DNA from 3 places in the Butyricicoccus sp. AM32-19 genome. Region 2 is predicted to be linked to each of the others. Evidence: predicted binding sites of a transcription regulator. Region 2 holds the regulator's gene; each other region holds the start of a gene.

Region 1 (6,893 bases), on a different contig from region 2:
ACTCTAATTTCTAATCACTAACTACTAATCCCAAAAGGAGGCTATTGCAGTGGAAAACTTTAGCTTTTATATGCCGACACGCTTATTTTTCGGTGCCGGATCGGTCAAGCGTCTGGCCAAGGTACGTCTGCCGCAGGGCACGGGTCTGATCATCACCGGCGGCACCTCCACCACCAAACTGGGTTATGTGGCCAAGGTGGCGGATACGCTGGCGGAAGCCGGTCACCCGACCATGGTATACAACAAGGTACAGCCGAACCCGACGATCGAGGGTGTGCGCGAGTGCGCTGCGCTCTGCCGTGAGCAGAACATTGCATTTGTTGTCGGTCTCGGCGGCGGCTCGTCCATCGACACGGCCAAGGCGGTTGCCATTATGGCGACCAACGACGGCGACTGGTGGGACTACATTCACGGCGGCACGGGCGGCGGCAAGCGCATGGTCAATGCCGGACTGCCGATTGTTGCCATTCCGACGACCGCAGGCACGGGCACGGAGGCTGACCCGTTCACAGTTATCACCAACGGTGAGGAAAAGATCGGCGGCGGCGGTGAGAAATGCTTCCCGACCATTTCGATCGTCGATCCGGACTTTATGATGACCGTTCCGCCGCATCTGACGGCATACCAGGGCTTTGACGCATTCTTCCATGCGGCCGAAGGCTATCTGGCTAAGACTGCAAGCCCGATGAGCGACATGTTCGCGCTGCAGGCAATTACGCTGATTGGCAAATCGCTGGCAACGGCTGTTAAGAACGGCGGCAACGCCGATGCACGCGCGGATGTGGCACTGGCAAACACGCTGGCAGGTTTTGTCGAAACGCTGTCGAGCTGCAGCGGCGAGCACGCCATCGAGCATGCGCTGAGCGCATTCCATCCCGATCTGCCGCACGGCGCGGGTCTGATCATGCTGTCCAAGGCATACTGGAGCCGCTTCAAGGACACCTCGGCTGACCGCCTGCAGGCCATTGCACACGCACTCGGACGTGCGGACGGCGATTTTCTCGCTGCGCTGGCTGAGCTGCAGCAGGCGTGCGGCGTGGACAAGCTGCGCCTGTCCGACTACGGTGTAAAGCCGGAGGATGCAGGCGAACTCGCTGACAACGCAGCAAGCACCATGGGCGCTCTGTTCCGTGTCGATCCGCGCACGCTGTCCCGCGAGGAGATTATGGACATCATCACCGAAAGCATTTAAGCGAATACGCTGAGAGCGGACCGATTGGTCCGCTCTTTTTTCGATAACGGCAGTTGCTAACACATTTTCGCGCGATAGCGCTGACTTTTTGACTTTGGGAGGGAGAAAGTTTCAACCAACGGGCGGAACTTTCGGACGACTTTGTGTCGTTTGCGTTACATCTGTGTTACACTGCTTGTATTGCCGCCAGATCATGCTATAATAGTCACAGAGTATGATATACGTCATACATCTATTAGCTTGCGGCTCTGCCGCAGACAAGGAGGTACACTCTATGAAATTTCAACAGGTAATGGCATTTTTCCTCACCGGTGCAACGGCACTCTCCATAAGCACCACCGCGCTCGCTGCCGACCTTCCGGATAACGTTGATACCACCGTATCCGCCACACAGACCGCCGATGAGCAGGAAAACAACCTTTACACCAGGAACGACAAGGACCTGACCAATGCCGAGTTCGAGCAGAAATACGAGCTGCCGGAGAACTCGTGGTTCACGCCCGCAGTCCGCTATGTGATTGAGGACAACATCATGTTGCCGGCGGGTCATATCGACGGTAAAGAATATTTCCCGTGGTTCAATCCGGCGGAAAACCGCTGCACGGTTGCCGAAGCGATTTACAACAGTGCAAAGCTCGTTGACCCGGAACTAACTGCATCCTATGCGGGCATGGCTGTTAAGGAAGCGCCCGATTACGCCGAAATCCCCGAGCTTTACCGTGATGGCGCTTCGTTCTGCTTTGAATCCGGCATTATGACCGGCGACAGTCAGCACTACCTGCGTCCCTATGACTCCATCTCCCGTCAGGAGTTCGCGGCAGTGCTGCAGCGCTACATCGCGCTGCTCGAAAAGGCCGGAAAGATTACGGTTTCGACTGATACGAGTGTGAATACCGCGTTTACCGATGCTTCTTCGATCGCTCCGTGGGCGAAGGATGCCGTTGCGTTCTGTCAGACCAGCAAACTGATGAACGGCGACAATCACGGCGCATTCAATCCCAAGGGACAGATTAAGTCGGTTGAGCTGGCACAGGTGCTGTACAACCTGTCTCAGCAGATCAAATAATGTGCAAAACCACCTGTTATCACTGATAACAGGTGGTTTTTCTATGTCTTTGGGACATCAATTTCACGTCACAGTTTTCAGTCAAAACGCGAATTGTAAAAATACGTTTTATCTGCTATAGTGCAGATACCGAGAGACAGCTTCCGCGAAAGAGGTGACGGCTCTATGAAAAAACGCATTGCATTCCTGCTGATCGTTCCGCTGCTGTGCGTACTGGCTGCAAGTCTAAACATCAGCTATATGCCGGCCGGCGGCCTGCTTTTTGTCAGCAGCACGCCGGACGATGAACTCACTGTCTGGCAGAAAACCATGCCTGACGGCACCAAAATCGCCGTTTACGACAGCGAAACCTCCATCGTATACGCCAAATACCGCGGTTTGACGTACACCATCACCGAAATTCAGAAGCCTGCGGATGGGCATTGGCTGCCGGAGTCCATTAAGGTCTACCGCGGTTCGTACACCTCTCCCGACAACACATAAGAGAACAGCCTCAGAGCGTGATTTTTGCACGCCTCTGAGGCTGTTTTATTTCATTCCATGATGGAAAATTCAATTTCTTCGACGGTATAACCGTCCTCGATGATAGTCGGTGCGCGGAACAGGTCATCCTCGAGCGTATGCGGCAAATGCGCCAGACACAGGTGCAGCACGCTGCCGCCGCCCTCTCTCTGCGTGAGCAGCAGCCGTCCGCCGTGCGCCTGCGCGATTTGATTGACGAGCGGCAGGCCAAGACCAAGCGGTGTGCCGCCGCGCACGAGCGCCCGGTAATCGTCCATCGAGGTGGTGCGCCGCCAGCCGGAAAGCAGGTCATCGAACTTCGCCGGATCCAGTCCCGGACCGGTATCGGCAACCGCAATCGTCACAAAATCCCGCGTATCGGTCAGCGAAACCGTGATTTCGCCGTCCTCCGGTGTTACGCGCAGCGCGTTTGTCAGCAGGTTATAGATTGCCGTACGCACCAGTCTCGCGTCAATGAGCGCGTCTGCGTGCTCCGGCACCTGTACGATGAATTTTGCACTGCCCGCAGGCGCATGCGTCTCAGCCTGCTGTACAGCATCGCGGCAGAGCGCTGACAGGTCGCAGCGCCGCAGAGAAAGCTGCTCGGTCAGCAGAGGGTCGTGCAGTAAATCCGAGTGCGTCAGCAGCCGATACAGCCGCATGCACTGCCGCCGCAGCCCGTCTGCCAGTGCAGGATCCTCCACCTGCTCGGCCTCGGCCATCAAAGCACCCAGATAACGCGAGCTTTTGTCCTGAATGACCCGCAGGCTGCCGTCATAGGCGGCACGGTCGCGCCGCAGATACGCCAGCAGTGCACCGCCGCGGTGCGGGATCATTTCGACCGTGTAGACCGTTCCGTCGATGTCCTCCTCTGCGGTGCAGGCAGACTGTGTATTTATGCACCGGAGCAGTATATTCCGCGTGCTGCCGCTCAGGAACGGATCCAGCTCCTCCATCGGGTGCAGACCGGAAAGCTGCTGTGCCGCGTCGCTGCACCGCTCAATACGCAGCGTATCGCTCACTGCGAACAGCGCCGCATGCCGCAGCTCGGTGCGCAGCAGCAGCTCACGGACTGCGTTGCCGTCCAGCTGCGAAAAAAATGCGTCTTCCATCATTATCCTCCCAAAACACCGTGTAATTTTACCTTTGTACTGTGGGAAAGCTGCTGTCATTCTCGATCGTGTTTTCCTGCGTCCGGTATATGCTGCGCGGTATTTGGCATACTAATCTCTGTCTTCGCGGATGTGAAAAAACAGCACGGCGCGCGCTGTGCTTTTCTCATCCCGAAAATCGGGGGATTATACAAACCGAATCCCCATATTTTGTACGATGTGTTTATTATACCACTGCCGCTACTGTCATTGCAAAGAAAATTATACAAAAATACCGGGCAGAATGACAAGAAAATCACAAATATTACACCTTGCGGCAAACTGCGCATTTAGTGTATAATAATAACATCAACAGAGAACTTCATCAAAACATTTAGGAGGAACACTGTAAAATGGGTATCAAAGTAGGTATCAATGGCTTTGGCCGTATCGGCCGTATGGTTTTCCGCGCTGGTCTGAAGAACCCGAACATTGAGTTCGTAGCGGTAAACGATCCGTTCATGACTCCGGACTACATGGCATACATGCTCAAGTATGACACCATGCACGGTCGTTACGACGGCACCATCGAGTATGATGACAACTCCATCACCGTTGATGGCAAGAAGGTTCAGTTCTTTGCAGAGATGGACCCGAAGAACATTCCGTGGGGCAAGGTTGGCGCTGACTACGTTGTAGAGTCTACCGGCGTATTCCTGACCAAGGAGAAGGCACAGGCTCACATCGATGGCGGTGCTAAGAAGGTTATCATGTCTGCTCCGTCCAAGGACGACACCCCGATGTTCGTAATGGGCGTTAACCAGAACACTTACACCAAGGATATGACCTTCGTATCCAACGCATCCTGCACCACCAACTGCCTGGCTCCGATCGCTAAGGTACTGGACGAGGCATTCGGCATCACCGAGGGCCTGATGACCACCGTACACTCTGCAACCGGCACTCAGAAGGTTGTTGACGGCCCGTCCAAGAAGGACTGGCGCGGCGGCCGTGCTGCTTGCGGCAACATCATCCCGTCCACCACTGGCGCTGCAAAGGCTGTAGGCAAGGTTTACCCGAAGCTGAACGGCAAGCTGACCGGTATCTCCATGCGTGTACCGACCCTGGACGTTTCCGTTGTTGACCTGACTGCTAACCTGGCTAAGCCGGCTACCAAGGAAGACATCTGCGCTGCTATGAAGGCTGCTTCCGAGAAGCCGCTGTCTGAGGGCGGCCTGAAGGGCGTTCTGGGCTACACCGAGGATGCTGTTGTATCTTCTGACTTCCTGGGCGACGAGCGCACCTCCATTTTCGACGCTAACGCTGGCGTTTACCTGACCGACACCTTCGTAAAGGTTGTTTCCTGGTACGACAACGAGTGGGGCTACTCCAACAAGCTGCTGATGCTCATCGAGCACATGGCAGAGGTTGACAACAAGTAATTGCTGCCCACTGGCGTATAAAATGTTTTCAAAAAGCTCTTGTTCTTCGGAACAAGAGCTTTTTTCTTTCTCTCCGGCTTGACGGCACAGGCATATCATGCTATACTTAGTTCAAATTTAGACTATCTATTTTTGAAGCAGGTGATATACATGAATCCCTATATGGAATTTACGCACAAGACCGATCTGGCATACAGCGCAATGTGCCGACCGCTGTGCCGCGAACTCAAGCTGACACAGACGGCGTTTGACATCCTGCTGTTCCTTGCCAACAACCCCGGCCATGACACCGCCAGCGACATCGTGGAGCTGCGCCGGATCAAGGCGAACCTCGTATCAGTCAACGTCAACCGGCTGGTCGAAGAGGGCTATCTGCGCCGCGAGAGCATCCCCGGCGACCGCCGCAAGACCCGTCTGATATGTACCGACAAGGCGCTTCCCATCATCGACCGCGGCCGCGCATTGCAGGCGCAGTTCATCGACCGTCTGCTCTCCGGCATGAGTGATGAACAGCGGCAGGCGTTTGGCGATGCCGTCGGTGTCATCGACCGCAATCTCGACCAGCTCTTGCAGGAGGTGCGCTGATATGACGATGCTTTTCACCGTGCTCGTCACGTTTTTCGCCGGCATGGGCGCTGGCCTCGGCACCGGCTTCGCGGGCATGAGCGCCGCCGCCGTTATCAGCCCCATTCTCATCACCTTTCTGCACATGGACCCGTATATGGCGGTCGGCATCGCGCTCTCGTCTGACGTACTGGCGAGCGCCGTTTCGGCCTATACCTACGGCAAAAACAAAAATCTGGATGTCAAAAACGGCCTGCTGATAATGCTCAGCGTGCTTGTATTCACCGTGGTCGGCAGCTATATCGCCAGCCTGCTCCCCTCGCGAACGATGGGCAGCTTCTCGGTGTTTATGACGTTCCTGCTCGGCGTAAAATTCATCGTCCGTCCGGTCATGACCACCAAAGAGGCGATGATGAACGTGTCCGCGCGCAAACGAGCTGTGCAGTCCATTGTCTGCGGCGTGCTGATCGGGTTTATCTGCGGCTTCATCGGCGCGGGCGGCGGCATGATGATGCTGCTCATCCTGACCTCGGTGCTCGGCTACGAGCTGAAAACCGCCGTCGGCACCAGCGTGTTCATTATGACGTTCACAGCGCTCACAGGCGCGGCCTCGCACTTCGCCATTGGCGGAATGCCTGACCCGCTGATCTGGGCTCTGTGCGTGATCTTCACGCTCGTGTGGGCACGCATCGCTGCCGTGTTCGCCAATAAGGCCAGCCCGAAAACGCTCAACCGCGCCACCGGCGTGATTCTTGTCGTGCTCGGCCTTGCTGTTATGTTATTCTCCAAAATCGCATAAACAAACCCCTTTCCGCTCTGTCGGAAAGGGGTTTTTCAGTTGAAAATTGAGAATATGGATATTTTTTTGCCTGAACACAAATTGGTGCTGGAACATGATGGGTACTATTATCACAGCAGTATGGCGGCCAGAGAGAGGGCAGAACGGAAAGACCGCGCCCTGCGAGATGCGGGATATCAGGTGCTTCGGATCTGTGACAGCCGGGAGCTGGCTGAGCCGGTTGTATTGCAGAAGACGA
Region 2 (6,893 bases):
TGATTCATTCGCGTCCCGTCCTCTCTCATAAGAAGTTGTTTCATGACAGTATATGCCGCCGGGAGGAGAAGTGTGTGCACAGGGAAATAAATTGTGGCTGATCGCAAGAAAATTACTTTACATCGCGGGATACTCGGTGTAAAATACAGCTATATGTGCGGCGCAGAGAGAGGGAACAACATGAAAGTGCTGATATTTGCAGATTCCCACGGCTATAACATGGCAATGGCCTTTGCGGTAGACAGGGAAGAACCGGATGCGGTCATTCACTTAGGCGATCACGCCGAGGATGCTCGCGAGATCGAGCGCGTGTTCCCGGCCATGCCGATCTACCGCGTGCGGGGCAACAACGATTTTGACCCCGATGTGCCGCTGAATGCGGTTGTGACACCGGGCGGCGTGCGGATTTATATCACGCACGGCCACCGTGAGCGTGTCGGCATGCTGTCGAGCGGCATTGTGCCGCAGCGGGCTTACGAGGAGCACTGCGCGCTTGCTTTTTTCGGGCATACGCACCGCATGATGCTCGAGCGGGAGAACGGCGTGTGGGTATGCAATCCGGGCAGCATCAGTCTGCCGCGCGGCGGCCCGGCCAGCTACGCTCGGCTGACTGTCGAGAACGGACGGGCTGCGCTGCTCGAGCTGGTCGATGAGGACGGCAGTCTGCTGCGAAAAGAGCGTCTGTAAGAGAAATAGAAAATTAGGAGAACATTATGCTTTTAGCAATCGACGTAGGCAACACCAACATGGTGTTCGGTTTATATGACGGAGACAAGCTGCGCGGCTCGTTCCGCATTTCCACCAATTCTGAGCGCACCTCGGATGAGCTGGGCATGCTGATCGCGCAGTATTACCACTTCCACGAGATCAGCTGCGCGGAAACGACGGCGGTCGTGATCGCGTCGGTCGTGCCGCCGGTGATGTATACGCTGATCAATGCCATCCGCAAGTATCTGTATGTGCAGCCGGTCATCGCGGGCCGCGATGCGGATATCGGCATTGAAAACTGCTATGCCAACCCGCGCGAGGTCGGCGCGGACCGACTGGTCAACGCGGTTTCTGCGGTTCGCAAGTATGGCAAGCCGCTCATCATTGTGGATATCGGCACGGCGACTACCTTTGACGCCATCGACGAGAACGGCGCGTATCAGGGCGGCGCGATTTTCCCGGGTCTGAAGGTGGCGATGGAGGCGCTGTTCCTCAAGGCGTCCAAGCTGCCGCGCGTGGACATTGAGCGGCCGGAGAATGCCATCGGCAAGACCACTGTGCAGTCCATGCAGTCCGGTGCGGTGCGCGGCTATGTCGGCGCGCTGACCGGCATCATCACGGATATCCAGAAGGAACTGGGCGGCAAGGCAAGAGTAGTCGCTACCGGCGGCATGGGCCGCATGATGGCGGAATACTGCGACCTTATCGACGATGTGGACCCGAACCTGACGCTCGAGGGTCTGCGTCTCATCTACGAGAACAACCGCGAAGCGTTTGAAAACCGCAAGCTGGATATGACCAGCAGCGTCATCGAAGTGACCGAGGAAGGTACATGGCAGGAGAACAAGTGAGTTGAACTGCTGCGAAACCGCTTTTTCGACAAATACAAGTGACTTTCTGCCGAAAACAGTAATTCTGCTGAAAAAACGCAGAAAAAGGCTTGAACTTTTTCAAATCACTGCGGTGAAAAGTGCTTTGCAAAACCGATAGAATGTTGTAAAATAGAAGTGGTTTCGTGTATGCGAACACCACTTCTATTTTTGTTTTTTGGGGCACGGTGCGAGCTGCACCGTGGAGAAGGCTGTGGAAGCCGCAACCACCCATTCTGACGAGAATGGGGCGCGAAAGCGAAAGACTTTCGCGTCGGGACATAAAGGAGCGAAGGAAACACACATGGGTATGACAATCGCGCAGAAGATTTTGAAAGCGCACTTGGTAGACGGCGAAATGGTACTGGGTCAGGAGATCGGTCTGAAGATCGACCAGACGCTGACGCAGGATGCCACCGGCACGATGGCTTATCTCCAGTTTGAGGCGATGGGCGTCGATCAGGTCAAGACCGAGCGCTCGGTCGCTTACATTGACCACAATACCCTGCAGTCCGGCTTCGAGAATGCGGACGACCACAAATATATCGGTTCTGTCGCTAAGAAGCACGGTATCTACTATTCGAAGGCAGGCAACGGCATCTGCCATCAGGTACATCTGGAGCGCTTCGGCGCACCGGGCAAGACCCTGATCGGTTCGGACAGCCATACGCCGACCGGCGGCGGCATCGGCATGCTGGCGTTCGGTGCCGGCGGTCTGGACGTTGCAGTCGCAATGGGCGGCGGCGCGTACTACATCCCGATGCCGAAGATGGTCCGCGTCAACCTGACCGGCAAGCTGTCTCCGTGGGTATCTGCGAAGGACGTTATTCTGGACGTACTGCGCCAGATGACCGTCAAGGGCGGCGTCGGCAAGATCGTAGAGTACGCAGGCGAGGGCGTAAAGACCCTGTCCGTACCGGAGCGCGCCACCATCACCAATATGGGCGCTGAGCTGGGTGCTACCACCTCGATCTTCCCGTCCGACGAGGCAACCAAGAAGTTCCTCGAAGCACAGGGCCGCGGCGACGTATGGGTACCGCTGTCCTCCGACCCGGACGCAGAGTATGACGAGGAGTACACCGTAGACCTGTCCGCACTCGAGCCGCTGGCAGCTATGCCGCATATGCCGGATAACGTCAAGAAGGTATCCGAGATTGGCGAGATCAAGGTAAACCAGTGCTGCATCGGTTCGTGCACCAACTCCTCCTACCACGACATGATGAAGGTCGCTTCCATCCTCAAGGGCAAGACCGTAAGCCCGGAGGTTTCGCTGACCATCAGCCCCGGTTCCAAGCAGGTATTCAATATGCTGGCGCAGAACGGTGCTCTGGCGGATATCATTTCGGCCGGTGCGCGTATCCTTGAATGCGCCTGCGGTCCCTGCATCGGCATGGGCCAGTCGCCGGAGTCCGGCGGCGTATCGCTGCGTACCTTCAACCGCAACTTTGAGGGCCGTTCCGGCACCCAGGATGCACAGATCTTCCTCGTATCTCCGGAGGTTGCAGCAGCGTCTGCACTGACCGGTGTGCTGACCGATCCGCGCACCCTCGGTGAGATGCCGGAGATCGAAATGCCCGAGCATTTCACCATCAATGACAACATGATCGTAAAGCCGGCCGAGAATCCGGCTGAGGTTGAGGTCGTTCGCGGCCCGAACATCAAGCCGTTCCCGCTGGGCAAGGCACTCGAGGCATCCTACACCGGCAAGGTCGTTCTCAAGACCGAGGACAACATCACCACCGACCACATCCTGCCGGCCGGCGCAAAGCTGCTGCCGTACCGCTCGAACGTGCCGTACTACTCCAACTACTGCTTTATCAACGTCGATCCGGAGTTCCCGTCCCGCTGCAAGGAGCAGGGCGGCGGCGTAATTGTCGGCGGCGCAAACTACGGTCAGGGCTCGTCCCGTGAGCATGCAGCGCTCGTTCCGCTGTATCTGGGCGTAAAGGCCGTACTGTGCAAGTCCTTCGCACGAATTCACAAGGCAAATCTGGTCAACTCCGGTATCATCCCGCTGACCTTTGCCGATCCGGCGGATTACGATGCAATCAATCTGCTGGATGAAATCTCTCTGCCGAACGTGCTCGAGGAAGTAAAGAACGGCGAGCAGGTCACCGTTGTTTGCGGCGGCAAGACCTTCAAGGCCGACTGTGAGGTTTCCGAGCGCCAGCGTCACGCACTGCTTGCAGGCGGTACGCTGCTGTACGCACGTCAGCAGAGCAAGTAAGTCAAGACGTTATGCCGGCCGGAGAGCCAAGCGGGTTCTCTGGTCGGACTTGACAGGCATATTTTCTTTTGTTAAAATAATATCAATGGTGTAGGAGGACAAAACCATGTCTATCGACCAGTCTGTTCTGGATAAATTTGAGGCAGTTGTAGAGAGCCAGCGCAAGCGTATCATGGATATGAAGGAGCAGGACGATTTTATTGATTACTCCAAGCTGGACAAGCTGATCATCGGCGTGTGCGGCGGCGACGGCATCGGCCCGATGATCACCGGCATGGCCCAGCATGCGCTGGAGGTTCTGCTGGCAGACAAGGTAAAGGCCGGCAAGGTGGAGTTCCGCGTGATCGACGGTCTGACCATCGAGCGCCGTGCTGAACTCGGCTGCGCAATCCCGCCCGACGTTATGGAAGAGCTGAAGAAGTGCCACGTTATCCTGAAGGGCCCCACCACGACCCCGCGCAAGGGCGATCCGTGGCCGAACGTAGAGTCCGCAAACGTTGCAATGCGCAAGGGTCTCGACTTGTTTGCCAACGTGCGCCCGGTAAAGGTGCCGGAGCTGGGTATCGACTGGACGTTCTACCGCGAGAACACCGAGGGCGGCTACGCTGTCGGCTCTCAGGGCGTACAGATTGATGACGATCTGTTCATCGACTTTACCGTAGCTACCTCGCAGGGCTGCGAGCGTATCGCTCGTCTGGCCTTCGACTATGCGCGCAAGACCGGCAAGAACCGCGTTTCCTGCGTCACCAAGGCGAATATTATCAAAACCACCGACGGCAAGTTCCTCGATACCTGCCAGAAGGTAGCCAAGGAGTATCCGGAAGTACAGTTTGACGACTGGTACATCGACATCATGACCGCAAAGCTGCTCGATGACAAGCGCCGCCGCGACTTCAAGGTCGTTGTTCTGCCGAACCTGTACGGCGACATCATCACCGACGAGGCTGCTGAGATTCAGGGCGGTGTCGGCACGGCAGGCTCTGCCAATATCGGCAAGCGCTATGCGATGTTCGAGGCAATTCATGGCTCTGCGCCGCGTATGGTACAGGAAGGCCGCGCAAAGTACGCGGATCCGTCCTCCGTACTGCGTGCAGCTGTTATGCTGCTTGAGCACATCGGTGAAATCGAACTGGCGAAGAAGCTCGACCGCGCACTTGATATCTGCATGGTAGAGGAGCGCAAGGTTGTTGTTACCGGTCGTGATACCGGTGCAACTGCACAGGAATTTACCGATTATGTGCTGGATACCATCGCTAAGTTGTAATTTACACGAGAAATAGAATTTGAGAGAGGGAGAGGGTCTGTGGAACACAAGCAAGAGGTTTCCAAAGCGGTAATTCAGCGATTGCCTCGCTATTATCGGAATATTTGTGAGCTGAAGGCTGAAGGGGAGCAGCGTATCTCCTCCAAAGCACTGGCAGAGCGCATGGGACTGACCGCTTCGCAGATTCGTCAGGACTTTAACTGCTTCGGCGGCTTTGGTCAGCAGGGCTACGGCTATAATATCGACAAACTGCAGGAGGAGCTGGGTGCGATCATGGGTCTGCGGACCGGCCGCACGGCGATTCTGCTGGGTGCCGGCAACCTCGGTCGTGCACTGCTTAATAACTTTAACTTTTCTGCCAGCGGCTTTGAACTGCTGTGTGCGTTTGACGCAAATCCGCAGCTCATCGGTCAGCGCTTTGGCGGCCATGAGGTACGCAGCGCGGATACGCTTGCGGAGTTTATTGAGCGCAACAAGCCGGATGTGGCGGTGCTCACCATTCCGCGCGGAGATGCCCCGCGTATCGCACACGGTCTGGTAGAGCGCGGTATCCGCGGTCTGTGGAATTTCACCGGCGAGGACCTTCATTTGGAGGGACTGGGCGTTCCGGTCGAAAACGTGCATCTGTCGGACAGCCTGATGACACTGTGCCATCTGGTCGGCGCAGCAGACGAGGGAAGAGAGCAGAACCTGTAAAACGAAAGGGAGTATCTTTTGATACTCCCTTTTTTGTGTGAAAAAAGCCGCTATCCAATGGATGAGCGGCTTTGGTATTACATTTTGTCCAGATAATACGGTGTTGTCTGGTACACATAGTAGTTGACCCAGTTGGTGTAAAACAGGTTGGCATGTGCCTTCCAGGTCACCAGTACGTCCTCGTTGGGATCATCGTTGCGGAAGTAATGGCGCGGCACCTCCGGGTTCATGCCTTTGGCCAGATCACGCTCATACTCCTTTTTGAGCGTGTCGGCGTCGTACTCGCCGTGACCCAGCACAAAGATCTGACGGCCGTTCATTGCCTCTACGATGTGCACACCGGCTTCGTGCGACTCCGCGAGAATGGTCAGACGATCATTTTTGCGGATGTCGGCGGCACGCACCTCGGTGTGGCGCGAGTGCGGTGCGCAGAAGATATCATCGAAGCCGCGCAGCAGCGGCTCCTTCGGCAGCAGAACATGGTGCTTGAAAATACCGGACATTTTCTCGGGCAGCATGTACTTCAGAATACCGTAGTGATAATACAGACCGGCCTGCGCACCCCAGCAGATGTGCAGCGTGGAATGAACGTGCGTTTTAGTCCAGTCCATGATCTCGGTCAGTTCCTTCCAGTATTCGACTTCCTCAAACGGCATGGTCTCTACCGGCGCACCGGTGATGATAAAACCGTCATATTTCTGGTCGCGGATATCGTCGAACGTCTTGTAGAAGGTGAGAAGATGATCCTCCGGCGTATTTTTGGAATGGTACGTTTCGGTCTGGATCAGATCGACCTCGATCTGGATCGGCGTGTTGGATAAACAGCGCAGGATCTGGGTTTCGGTAATGATTTTCAATGGCATCAGGTTGAGTAAACCGATGCGAAGAGGACGAATGTCCTGTGTCGCGGCACGGTGTTCGGTCATAACGAAAATGTTTTCGCTCTCCAATACGGCGCGTGCCGGCAGACTGTCGGCTATCTTGATAGGCAAGCCGACACCTCCTTTTTCTCTTCACAAATCTTTATATAATATATTCAGTATAGCAGATTTACGGCGGTATCTCAAGGGTTTGCATAAAATGCAGAAAAATGAAAAATAGTTATTGACAAAACAGGGGGAACGATGGT
Region 3 (6,893 bases), on a different contig from region 2:
GGCGATAATGGTCTTACGATATCTGCGATTCATGTTGGTTTTACCCCTTTCAAACATTCGGACGGACTTTTCCGTCTTAAATCTTTATGTATTTATACGGAGCGCTCAACAGAACGCGCTCCGATATAAAGCGTTCCTAATGGACTTACTTGTCCTGCAGGCATGCGATGCCCGGCAGCTCCAGACCCTCGAGGAACTCCAGAGAAGCGCCGCCGCCGGTAGAGATGTGGGTCATCTTGTCAGCAAAGCCCAGCTTCTCAACAGCAGCTGCGGAGTCGCCGCCGCCGATGATGGAAACAGCCTTGCTCTCAGCGATTGCCTTGGCAACAGCCTTGGTGCCGACTGCGAAGGTGTCAAACTCGAATACGCCCATCGGACCGTTCCAAACAACGGTGCCTGCGTCCTTGACAGCCTCGGAGAACAGCTCTACGGTCTTCGGGCCAATGTCCATGCCCATCATGTCAGCCGGGATCTTGCCAGCCTCGTATACGACCGGAGCAGCGTCCGCGCCGAAGTGATCTGCACAAACGGTATCAACCGGCAGGAGCAGCTTAACGCCCTTGTCAGCAGCCTTCTTGAGCAGGCCGAGTGCCAGCTCGATCTTGTCTTCCTCACAGAGAGAGGTGCCGATCTCGCCGCCCTTTGCCTTGGAGAAGGTGTAGGCCATGCCGCCGCCGATGATGATGGTGTCGCACTTGTCAATCAGGTTCTCGATAACGCCGATCTTGTCGGAAACCTTAGCGCCGCCCAGGATTGCAACGAACGGACGAGCCGGGTCGCTCAGAGCCTTGCCCATGATGGAGATTTCCTTCTTGATCAGGAAACCGCATACAGCCGGCAGGTAATCTGCGATGCCTGCGGTGGAAGCGTGTGCACGGTGTGCGGTGCCGAATGCGTCGTTGACGTAAATGTCAGCCATGTCAGCCATAGCCTTTGCCAGCGCAGCGTCGTTCTTGGTCTCGCCCTTTTCAAAGCGAACATTCTCAAGCAGAACGACCTCGCCCGGCTTAACCTCAGCGGCCAGCTTCTTAGCATCCTCGCCTACAACGTCCTTTGCCAGCTTGACTTCCTTGCCAAGCAGCTCGCCCAGACGCTTAGCGACCGGAGCCAGCGAATACTTCATGTTTACTTCGCCCTTCGGACGGCCGAGGTGCGAGCACAGGATTACAGCAGCGTTGTGATCCAGCAGGTAGTTGATGGTCTCCAGCGAAGCACGGATGCGCTTGTCGTCGGTGATGTTGCCGTTCTCGTCCTGCGGTACGTTAAAATCGCAGCGGGCAATTACCTTCTTGCCGGATACGTCGATATCCTCAACGCTCTTCTTGTTATACTGCATAAATATCCCTCTCCTTTAAGATGTATTATAAAGTTACGATAAGGAACAAAAGCACGAACTTATTACTTAAATAATTCCGTTTCCAATACAGAATTATACTCGTAATTCGTGTCATTCGCAAGCAAAATTGTGAAAATCATCACATTCCAACTCGCTTTTAGAGGATTTTTGCGTTTTTCGCCAAAAAGTTGCGAAATATTAAACAACATTCACAATTTTTGCATCAATCCCGCGGCGTTCCATAATACGCTACAGCCATCGCCAGCGGACCAGTATTTGTCAGAACCGAAGGACCGATCGCTACGCGTTCCACATCGCGGAATCCAATTTCGGTACGCAGACGCTTTTCCATTTCATCCAGACGCTCGGCGGGTACGTCGCCGTAGAGCAGGATAGCCGTCTGCTTATCCGGCTGCACCACACGGGCGGAGACTTTTTTGCTCATTCCGGCAACGAGTGCCTTCTCACCGCGCACCTTGTCACACACCTTTACCGCACCGTCATACACATGGCTGATGGGCTTGAGACCGAGCGCCTCACCCACGAAGGCCGCGCCGCCCGAAATACGGCCGGACTTCTTGAGGAACTTGAGGCTGTACACACCGAGGTAGGCTTCCACGCGGTTAAGACGGCTTTTTACCACGCTGACGATCGCGTCAAAGCTCTCGCCCTGCTCACGCATTTCGGCAGCCTTGACAACAATGTGTCCGTAAATATAGGTGTATGTCTTGGAGTCGATGACCTCGATGGTCATTTTGCCCTCACCCTGCTCCTCCTCGAACATGGATTTTGCAAGGCAGGCCGCCTGATAGGTACCCGAGCCGCCGCCGTTGATGAGCACTGCCAGCAGATGCGTGCAGCCGCGCTCAAATGCACGGTTGTAGGACTCGAGGAATACGGTCGGCGTAGTCATGGCCGTGCCGGGAATCTCGCTGCTGGTCTCGAGCAGCCTGCAGTAGTCCTCAGATGTGATGTCGTAATATTCGCGGAAGCTGCGTCCCTCATGCGTCAGCATGATCGGAACGATCTCAATGCCGTGCGCCTCTACCAGATCGTGCGGAATATCCGATGAGGAATCGGTCAAAATATGAATCTTTTCCATTCTTTACTCCTTTATGCCTGCGGAAACGGTCCCGCAAGTCTCAGATTTTCAAAGCCGGTCTGCCGCAGTGCCTCAAACACAATAACAGCGACCGAGTTAGACAGATTAAGGCTGCGCGCGCCCTCTCTCATGGGAATGCGGACGCAGCGTTCCGGGTGCTCGATGAGCAGCGCTTCCGGCAGACCGCGGGTCTCTTTGCCGAACATCAGGTAGTCGCCGTCGCAGTATTCCACCTCATGATAGGCGTGCGGTGCCTTTGTTGTCGCATAGAAGTAGCGGCCGTCCGGATTTTTCTCAAAAAATTCATCCAGATTTTTATACATACGCACATCGAGCAGGTGCCAGTAATCCAGACCGGCCCGCTTCATGCGCTTATCGTCGATAGCAAAGCCGAGCGGCTCGACCAGATGCAGCACACAGCCTGTCGCCGCACAGGTGCGGGCAATGTTGCCGGTGTTCTGCGGGATCTCCGGCTCGACCAAAACAATGTTGAGCATACTTTCGCCTCATTTACGAACTAAACTTCTTCTATTTTATGCGATAACACCGTATTTTTCAAGGTATATTCCCATTTTTCCGCAAAAAAGTTTCCTCTGAACACAAGATTCAGAGGAAATTTTCATGCACTATACTAATTTTTGATGATTTTGAACGAACGGCACATATCTTCAATTACTCAATATCCGCATAGACGCCATAGATATAGCCTTCCGCTGCGGCCTGCTCATCGGTCAGCACTTCGCCGGTAAGGCTCGGACCGGACGTATCGTCCTTGTATTCCACGCCCAGCTTGCCGGTGTGCAGCGTCATCGAGCGGGTCTGCTCCGAGCCGTCAGTAAAGGTGATGGTGACGGTCAGCTTTGCGCCCTCAAAGCCGTCCACAGCCTTGTGCCACGAATCCTGCAGATCGTCATCCGTGGTTTCCGGCTGGCTGGGCAGCCACAGACCGTAGCTGGTGTCCGGGTCGTACGCGTCGGTGAAGCCGTTGTCCAGCTTCCAGCACAGGTCGGCGTACATATGCATCTCGTCACTGCCCCAGACCATGATCCTGTCGGCACCGTCGAGTTCGGGGTTCGTGCCCTGATGCATCGAGCGCACCCACTCGTTACGGTCGGCCGATGTATCCTTGACGGTTTTCATGCGGTAGACTGCGCCCTTGTCGATGGTCGCAGATACGGTTTTGATATTCTCGCCGGTCACCTTGAACAGACAGCCGGAGTAGAACCCCTTTTCCGGATCGTCTGCGCCGCTGCCGGTGTCGAACACGATCTTGCTGTCCTTCGGCTGACGCAGCTCGCCGGTATCGGCGGCATAGGCTGCAAAGCCGAATGTGTGATTGATGGCGTCCGCTACGGCTGCACTGCCGGTCTGCGCGGTGCCATTATGCGTGCGATACACAGCCGTGCCGCCCAGCACAATACCGAATGCGCAGGCTGCCGCCAGAAGGCGCTTTGCCATTCCCCACGGATGGCGCGGCACCGCATGCAGCGGTTCGTTCGTCAGCTTACGCGCTTCACGAGCTGCTGCCAGCGTGCGCTCCTTCAGCTCCTGCGGAGCCTTGATGTCCTTCAGTTCGTTCCAGTTGTTCTTCATCGTAAGATCCCTCCAAATCCAGCTTTAATTGCTTTCTTGCGCGATGCAGCCGCGTGCGTACCGTTGCCGGACGGCAGCCGACCATTTCCGCGATCTCCTCTGTGCGGTAGCACTCCACATAGTGCAGCCACACCGCGATTCGCTGATCGTCCGGCAGTGCGTGTACCGCCTGCCACAGCTCACTGCTGCTTTCCGGTTCCGGAGCGGCAGCATCCGCGGCAGCTTCCATCGGTGCAGTGCGCTTAAACCACGCCGACCGGCGAAGATCGGCGCACCGGCTGAGCATTACGCGCAGCAGCCATGCTTTCAGATGCTCGGTGTCGCGGAAATCGGTGTCGTCCCGCAGCAGCCGGAGAAAGACTTCCTGATAGACGTCCTCTGCGTCCGCGCGGCTGTTCAGTCTGCACAAAGCTAAGCGATAGACCGCGTCGCCGCAGGTGTCCATCGCCTGCTGCAGAAATGCGTCCGACCTGAGTTTTGTCTGCATTGCTCTCTCCTCCTTTCACCAACAACACGCTTTGCAGCGGCAAATCGTTCCCGCTGCCGTCGGATTTTTTGAGATTTCGGCTTGTTTTCCCTTCGTTTTGTGTTCCCCTACAATTTACAGATGTTATTTTTGTAGTATATGCACAAAAACTTTTGCATTTTCTCTGGAACATTAAACAAAAAATCTATTGCATTTTTATCTAAAACGACTATAATAATAATTGTTCTAAGGAACACAACAAATCGACAATAACCAACAACCACATTGGTTTTTATATTTTATTTGCTCTCTTTTTTTCTTTTTTCTTTCTTTACTCTTTACCTGCTCTTTGAGGGAAAATCGCCGTCTGATTCATCAGGCGGCTTTTTTCCGCCTTGCGGCAAAAAAGCTGCGGTTTAACCGCAGCTTTCAGTCTGTCGATACAGTCAATCTATCGTTTTTACTTTTCGTGCGGCAGCATGCATAAAATAGAATTTGCACAGCAAATTCATAATTCCCGAGGGCGTGTACCTCGGGAATTATACAAGGGACGAAAAATTGTGCCCGTAGGGCGCGGCTTTTCGTCAAGATTCGATTGAAAGCGTGGTTTCAATCGAGAGGCTGCTCGAAAAACGGAGTTTTTCGACAGCCTCTAAGCTGCGGTTTAACCGCAGCTTTTTTAGTTTGTTCCGACAGTATGCGTTACAGTGCTGCCTGTGGTATCATACGGATACAGGGTATTCAGAGCCGCCGCAAGCGCCGGACTCTCCAGCGTATACCATCTGTCCTTGCCATGTAGTTCTGTTTTCAGCAGCAGCAACTCTTCCGAATCATTCCTGCACAGAAAAAGCATATAATCTGCTTCCGCGCTGTCTATTTGCACTGCAACGACGCACGGAATCCTGGTATTCGTGCCGTACGGTGTCCATCTGCCCGGAAAGCGCCGCTTGCCCTTACTGTCTGCAAGCAGCTGCACGATCGTCTCCCGATTTTCCGCAGAAAGTGTAATTTCTTCGGACGGGAACGCATAGTTATAAATCGTTTTGCTCGTCACCGGCGTATAGCTGTACGCCTTCCACGAAAACGAATCATCGACTGCACAGCCGATCTTCCGTGGTGCAAAGAATATGCCATAGATCCCAACCGCACAAAGCAGAAGGAGCAGCGCCGCTGTCACTGCACATTTGACCGATTTCTTCATATTGTCTTCCTCCCGATTCTCTATCCTTATTCTTGTACCTTGATGATACCGAACGATCCCTTGATTGTCAACCAAATTGTTCCCTGAGATACAGAAAGGCGGTACCGCTATGCAGCGATACCGCCTTTTCTTATTTCTCTTTAAAAAATTCTCTGGTCTGCTGCACATTTTCCTCGATGGCGGTCTTGAGCGCCTCCACCGATTCAAACTGCATTTCCGGACGCAGGAACTTATGCAGCTCCACATGGATCATCTTGCCGTACAAATCGCCCGCAAAGTCGAGCAGATGCGGCTCGATGGTCGGTGCACCGCCGTCTAAAAATGTCGGCTTTACACCGATATTGGTCGCTGCGATATAGCTCTGTCCGTCCACCAGAACGCGGGTTGCGTACACGCCGTACGGCGGCATCGCCATTTCGGTCGGCAGACGCAGATTGACCGTCGGCACCTGCAGCACGCTTGTGCCGACACGTCGTCCGTGCTCCACAATACCGGAAACCGTATACGGATGACCGAGAAACTTAGCCGCACCTTCCATATCGCCCTGCGAAATCAGCTGACGAATATAGGTGGAGGACACCACAATGCCGTCAATCTTGACATCCTCGATGCAGTCATAGCCGATGCCAGCCTTTTCGCACTCGATAGCCATGCCTTCTGCGTTGCCCTGCCCCTTATAGCCGAAACGGTTATTGCGCCCCGAGATGATCCAGCCCGCATTGAAGCGACCGATGAGCAGCTTGTGGATAAAATCGCGCCAGTCCATGTGCTGCATTTCATGGTCAAAGTGGCCGAAAATAACCTCGTCCACACCGCCGAGCTTTTTGATCTCCTCGGTGCGATATGCATTTGCGGTCAGCAGCGGCACCTGACGGCCCATGACAACCGAATCCGGATGCACATCAAACGTGAAAACCGCACTCGTGCCGCCGATTTGCTTGGCACGCTCGACCGCACGCTGCATGAGCGCCCGATGGCCCAGATGCACGCCGTCAAAGTAGCCGAGCGCGATGGCACGTGGCTTTGTAACTTCTATCATAAGGGAATCCCCCTGAAAAAATTGATAATTGAAAATTGAGAATTGAGAATGAATGCGGCGCTTCGCGCTTATTAAATCATCGCGCAAGGCGCGATACCTTCATTATCCATTTTCCATTTTCAATTCTCCATTTCTGTTTGTATGCAAAAACTTATC

What was found. The regulator Rex, encoded in region 2, represses fermentation and respiration genes when NADH is low (regulators of the CRP and FNR family bind a similar motif). The targets are predictions, from matches to a motif close to ATTGTTAANNNNTTAACAAT.
Region 1: gap (type I glyceraldehyde-3-phosphate dehydrogenase) is a predicted target of Rex. The motif match lies at 4,154-4,173, and genes of this name have one in related genera.
Region 3: DW806_RS00770 (phosphoglycerate kinase) is a predicted target of Rex. The motif match lies at 1,463-1,482, and genes of this name have one in related genera.

Annotation. Positions count from the first base shown of each region.
Region 1 is NZ_QUIX01000014.1:28,981-35,873, reverse strand. Features, by position in the region: gene DW806_RS11265 (iron-containing alcohol dehydrogenase) at 50-1,192, shown strand; gene DW806_RS11260 (S-layer homology domain-containing protein) at 1,467-2,258, shown strand; gene DW806_RS11255 (hypothetical protein) at 2,424-2,741, shown strand; gene DW806_RS11250 (sensor histidine kinase) at 2,792-3,871, opposite strand; gene gap (type I glyceraldehyde-3-phosphate dehydrogenase) at 4,264-5,292, shown strand; gene DW806_RS11240 (MarR family winged helix-turn-helix transcriptional regulator) at 5,443-5,877, shown strand; gene DW806_RS11235 (sulfite exporter TauE/SafE family protein) at 5,879-6,655, shown strand; partial or broken gene DW806_RS11230 (zinc-ribbon domain-containing protein) at 6,710-6,893, shown strand, end outside.
Region 2 is NZ_QUIX01000008.1:118,912-125,804, forward strand. Features, by position in the region: gene DW806_RS08655 (hypothetical protein) at 1-8, opposite strand, end outside; gene DW806_RS08660 (metallophosphoesterase family protein) at 181-687, shown strand; gene DW806_RS08665 (type III pantothenate kinase) at 714-1,559, shown strand; gene DW806_RS08670 (aconitate hydratase) at 1,882-3,804, shown strand; gene DW806_RS08675 (isocitrate/isopropylmalate family dehydrogenase) at 3,911-5,068, shown strand; gene DW806_RS08680 (redox-sensing transcriptional repressor Rex) at 5,108-5,764, shown strand; gene metA (homoserine O-acetyltransferase MetA) at 5,842-6,756, opposite strand; partial or broken gene DW806_RS15545 (hypothetical protein) at 6,778-6,893, opposite strand, start outside.
Region 3 is NZ_QUIX01000001.1:160,548-167,440, reverse strand. Features, by position in the region: gene tpiA (triose-phosphate isomerase) at 1-33, opposite strand, end outside; gene DW806_RS00770 (phosphoglycerate kinase) at 146-1,336, opposite strand; gene DW806_RS00765 (DegV family protein) at 1,560-2,438, opposite strand; gene trmL (tRNA (uridine(34)/cytosine(34)/5-carboxymethylaminomethyluridine(34)-2'-O)-methyltransferase TrmL) at 2,450-2,935, opposite strand; gene DW806_RS00755 (hypothetical protein) at 3,111-4,031, opposite strand; gene DW806_RS00750 (RNA polymerase sigma factor) at 3,952-4,518, opposite strand; gene DW806_RS00745 (hypothetical protein) at 5,177-5,698, opposite strand; gene ribF (riboflavin biosynthesis protein RibF) at 5,829-6,737, opposite strand; gene truB (tRNA pseudouridine(55) synthase TruB) at 6,889-6,893, opposite strand, start outside.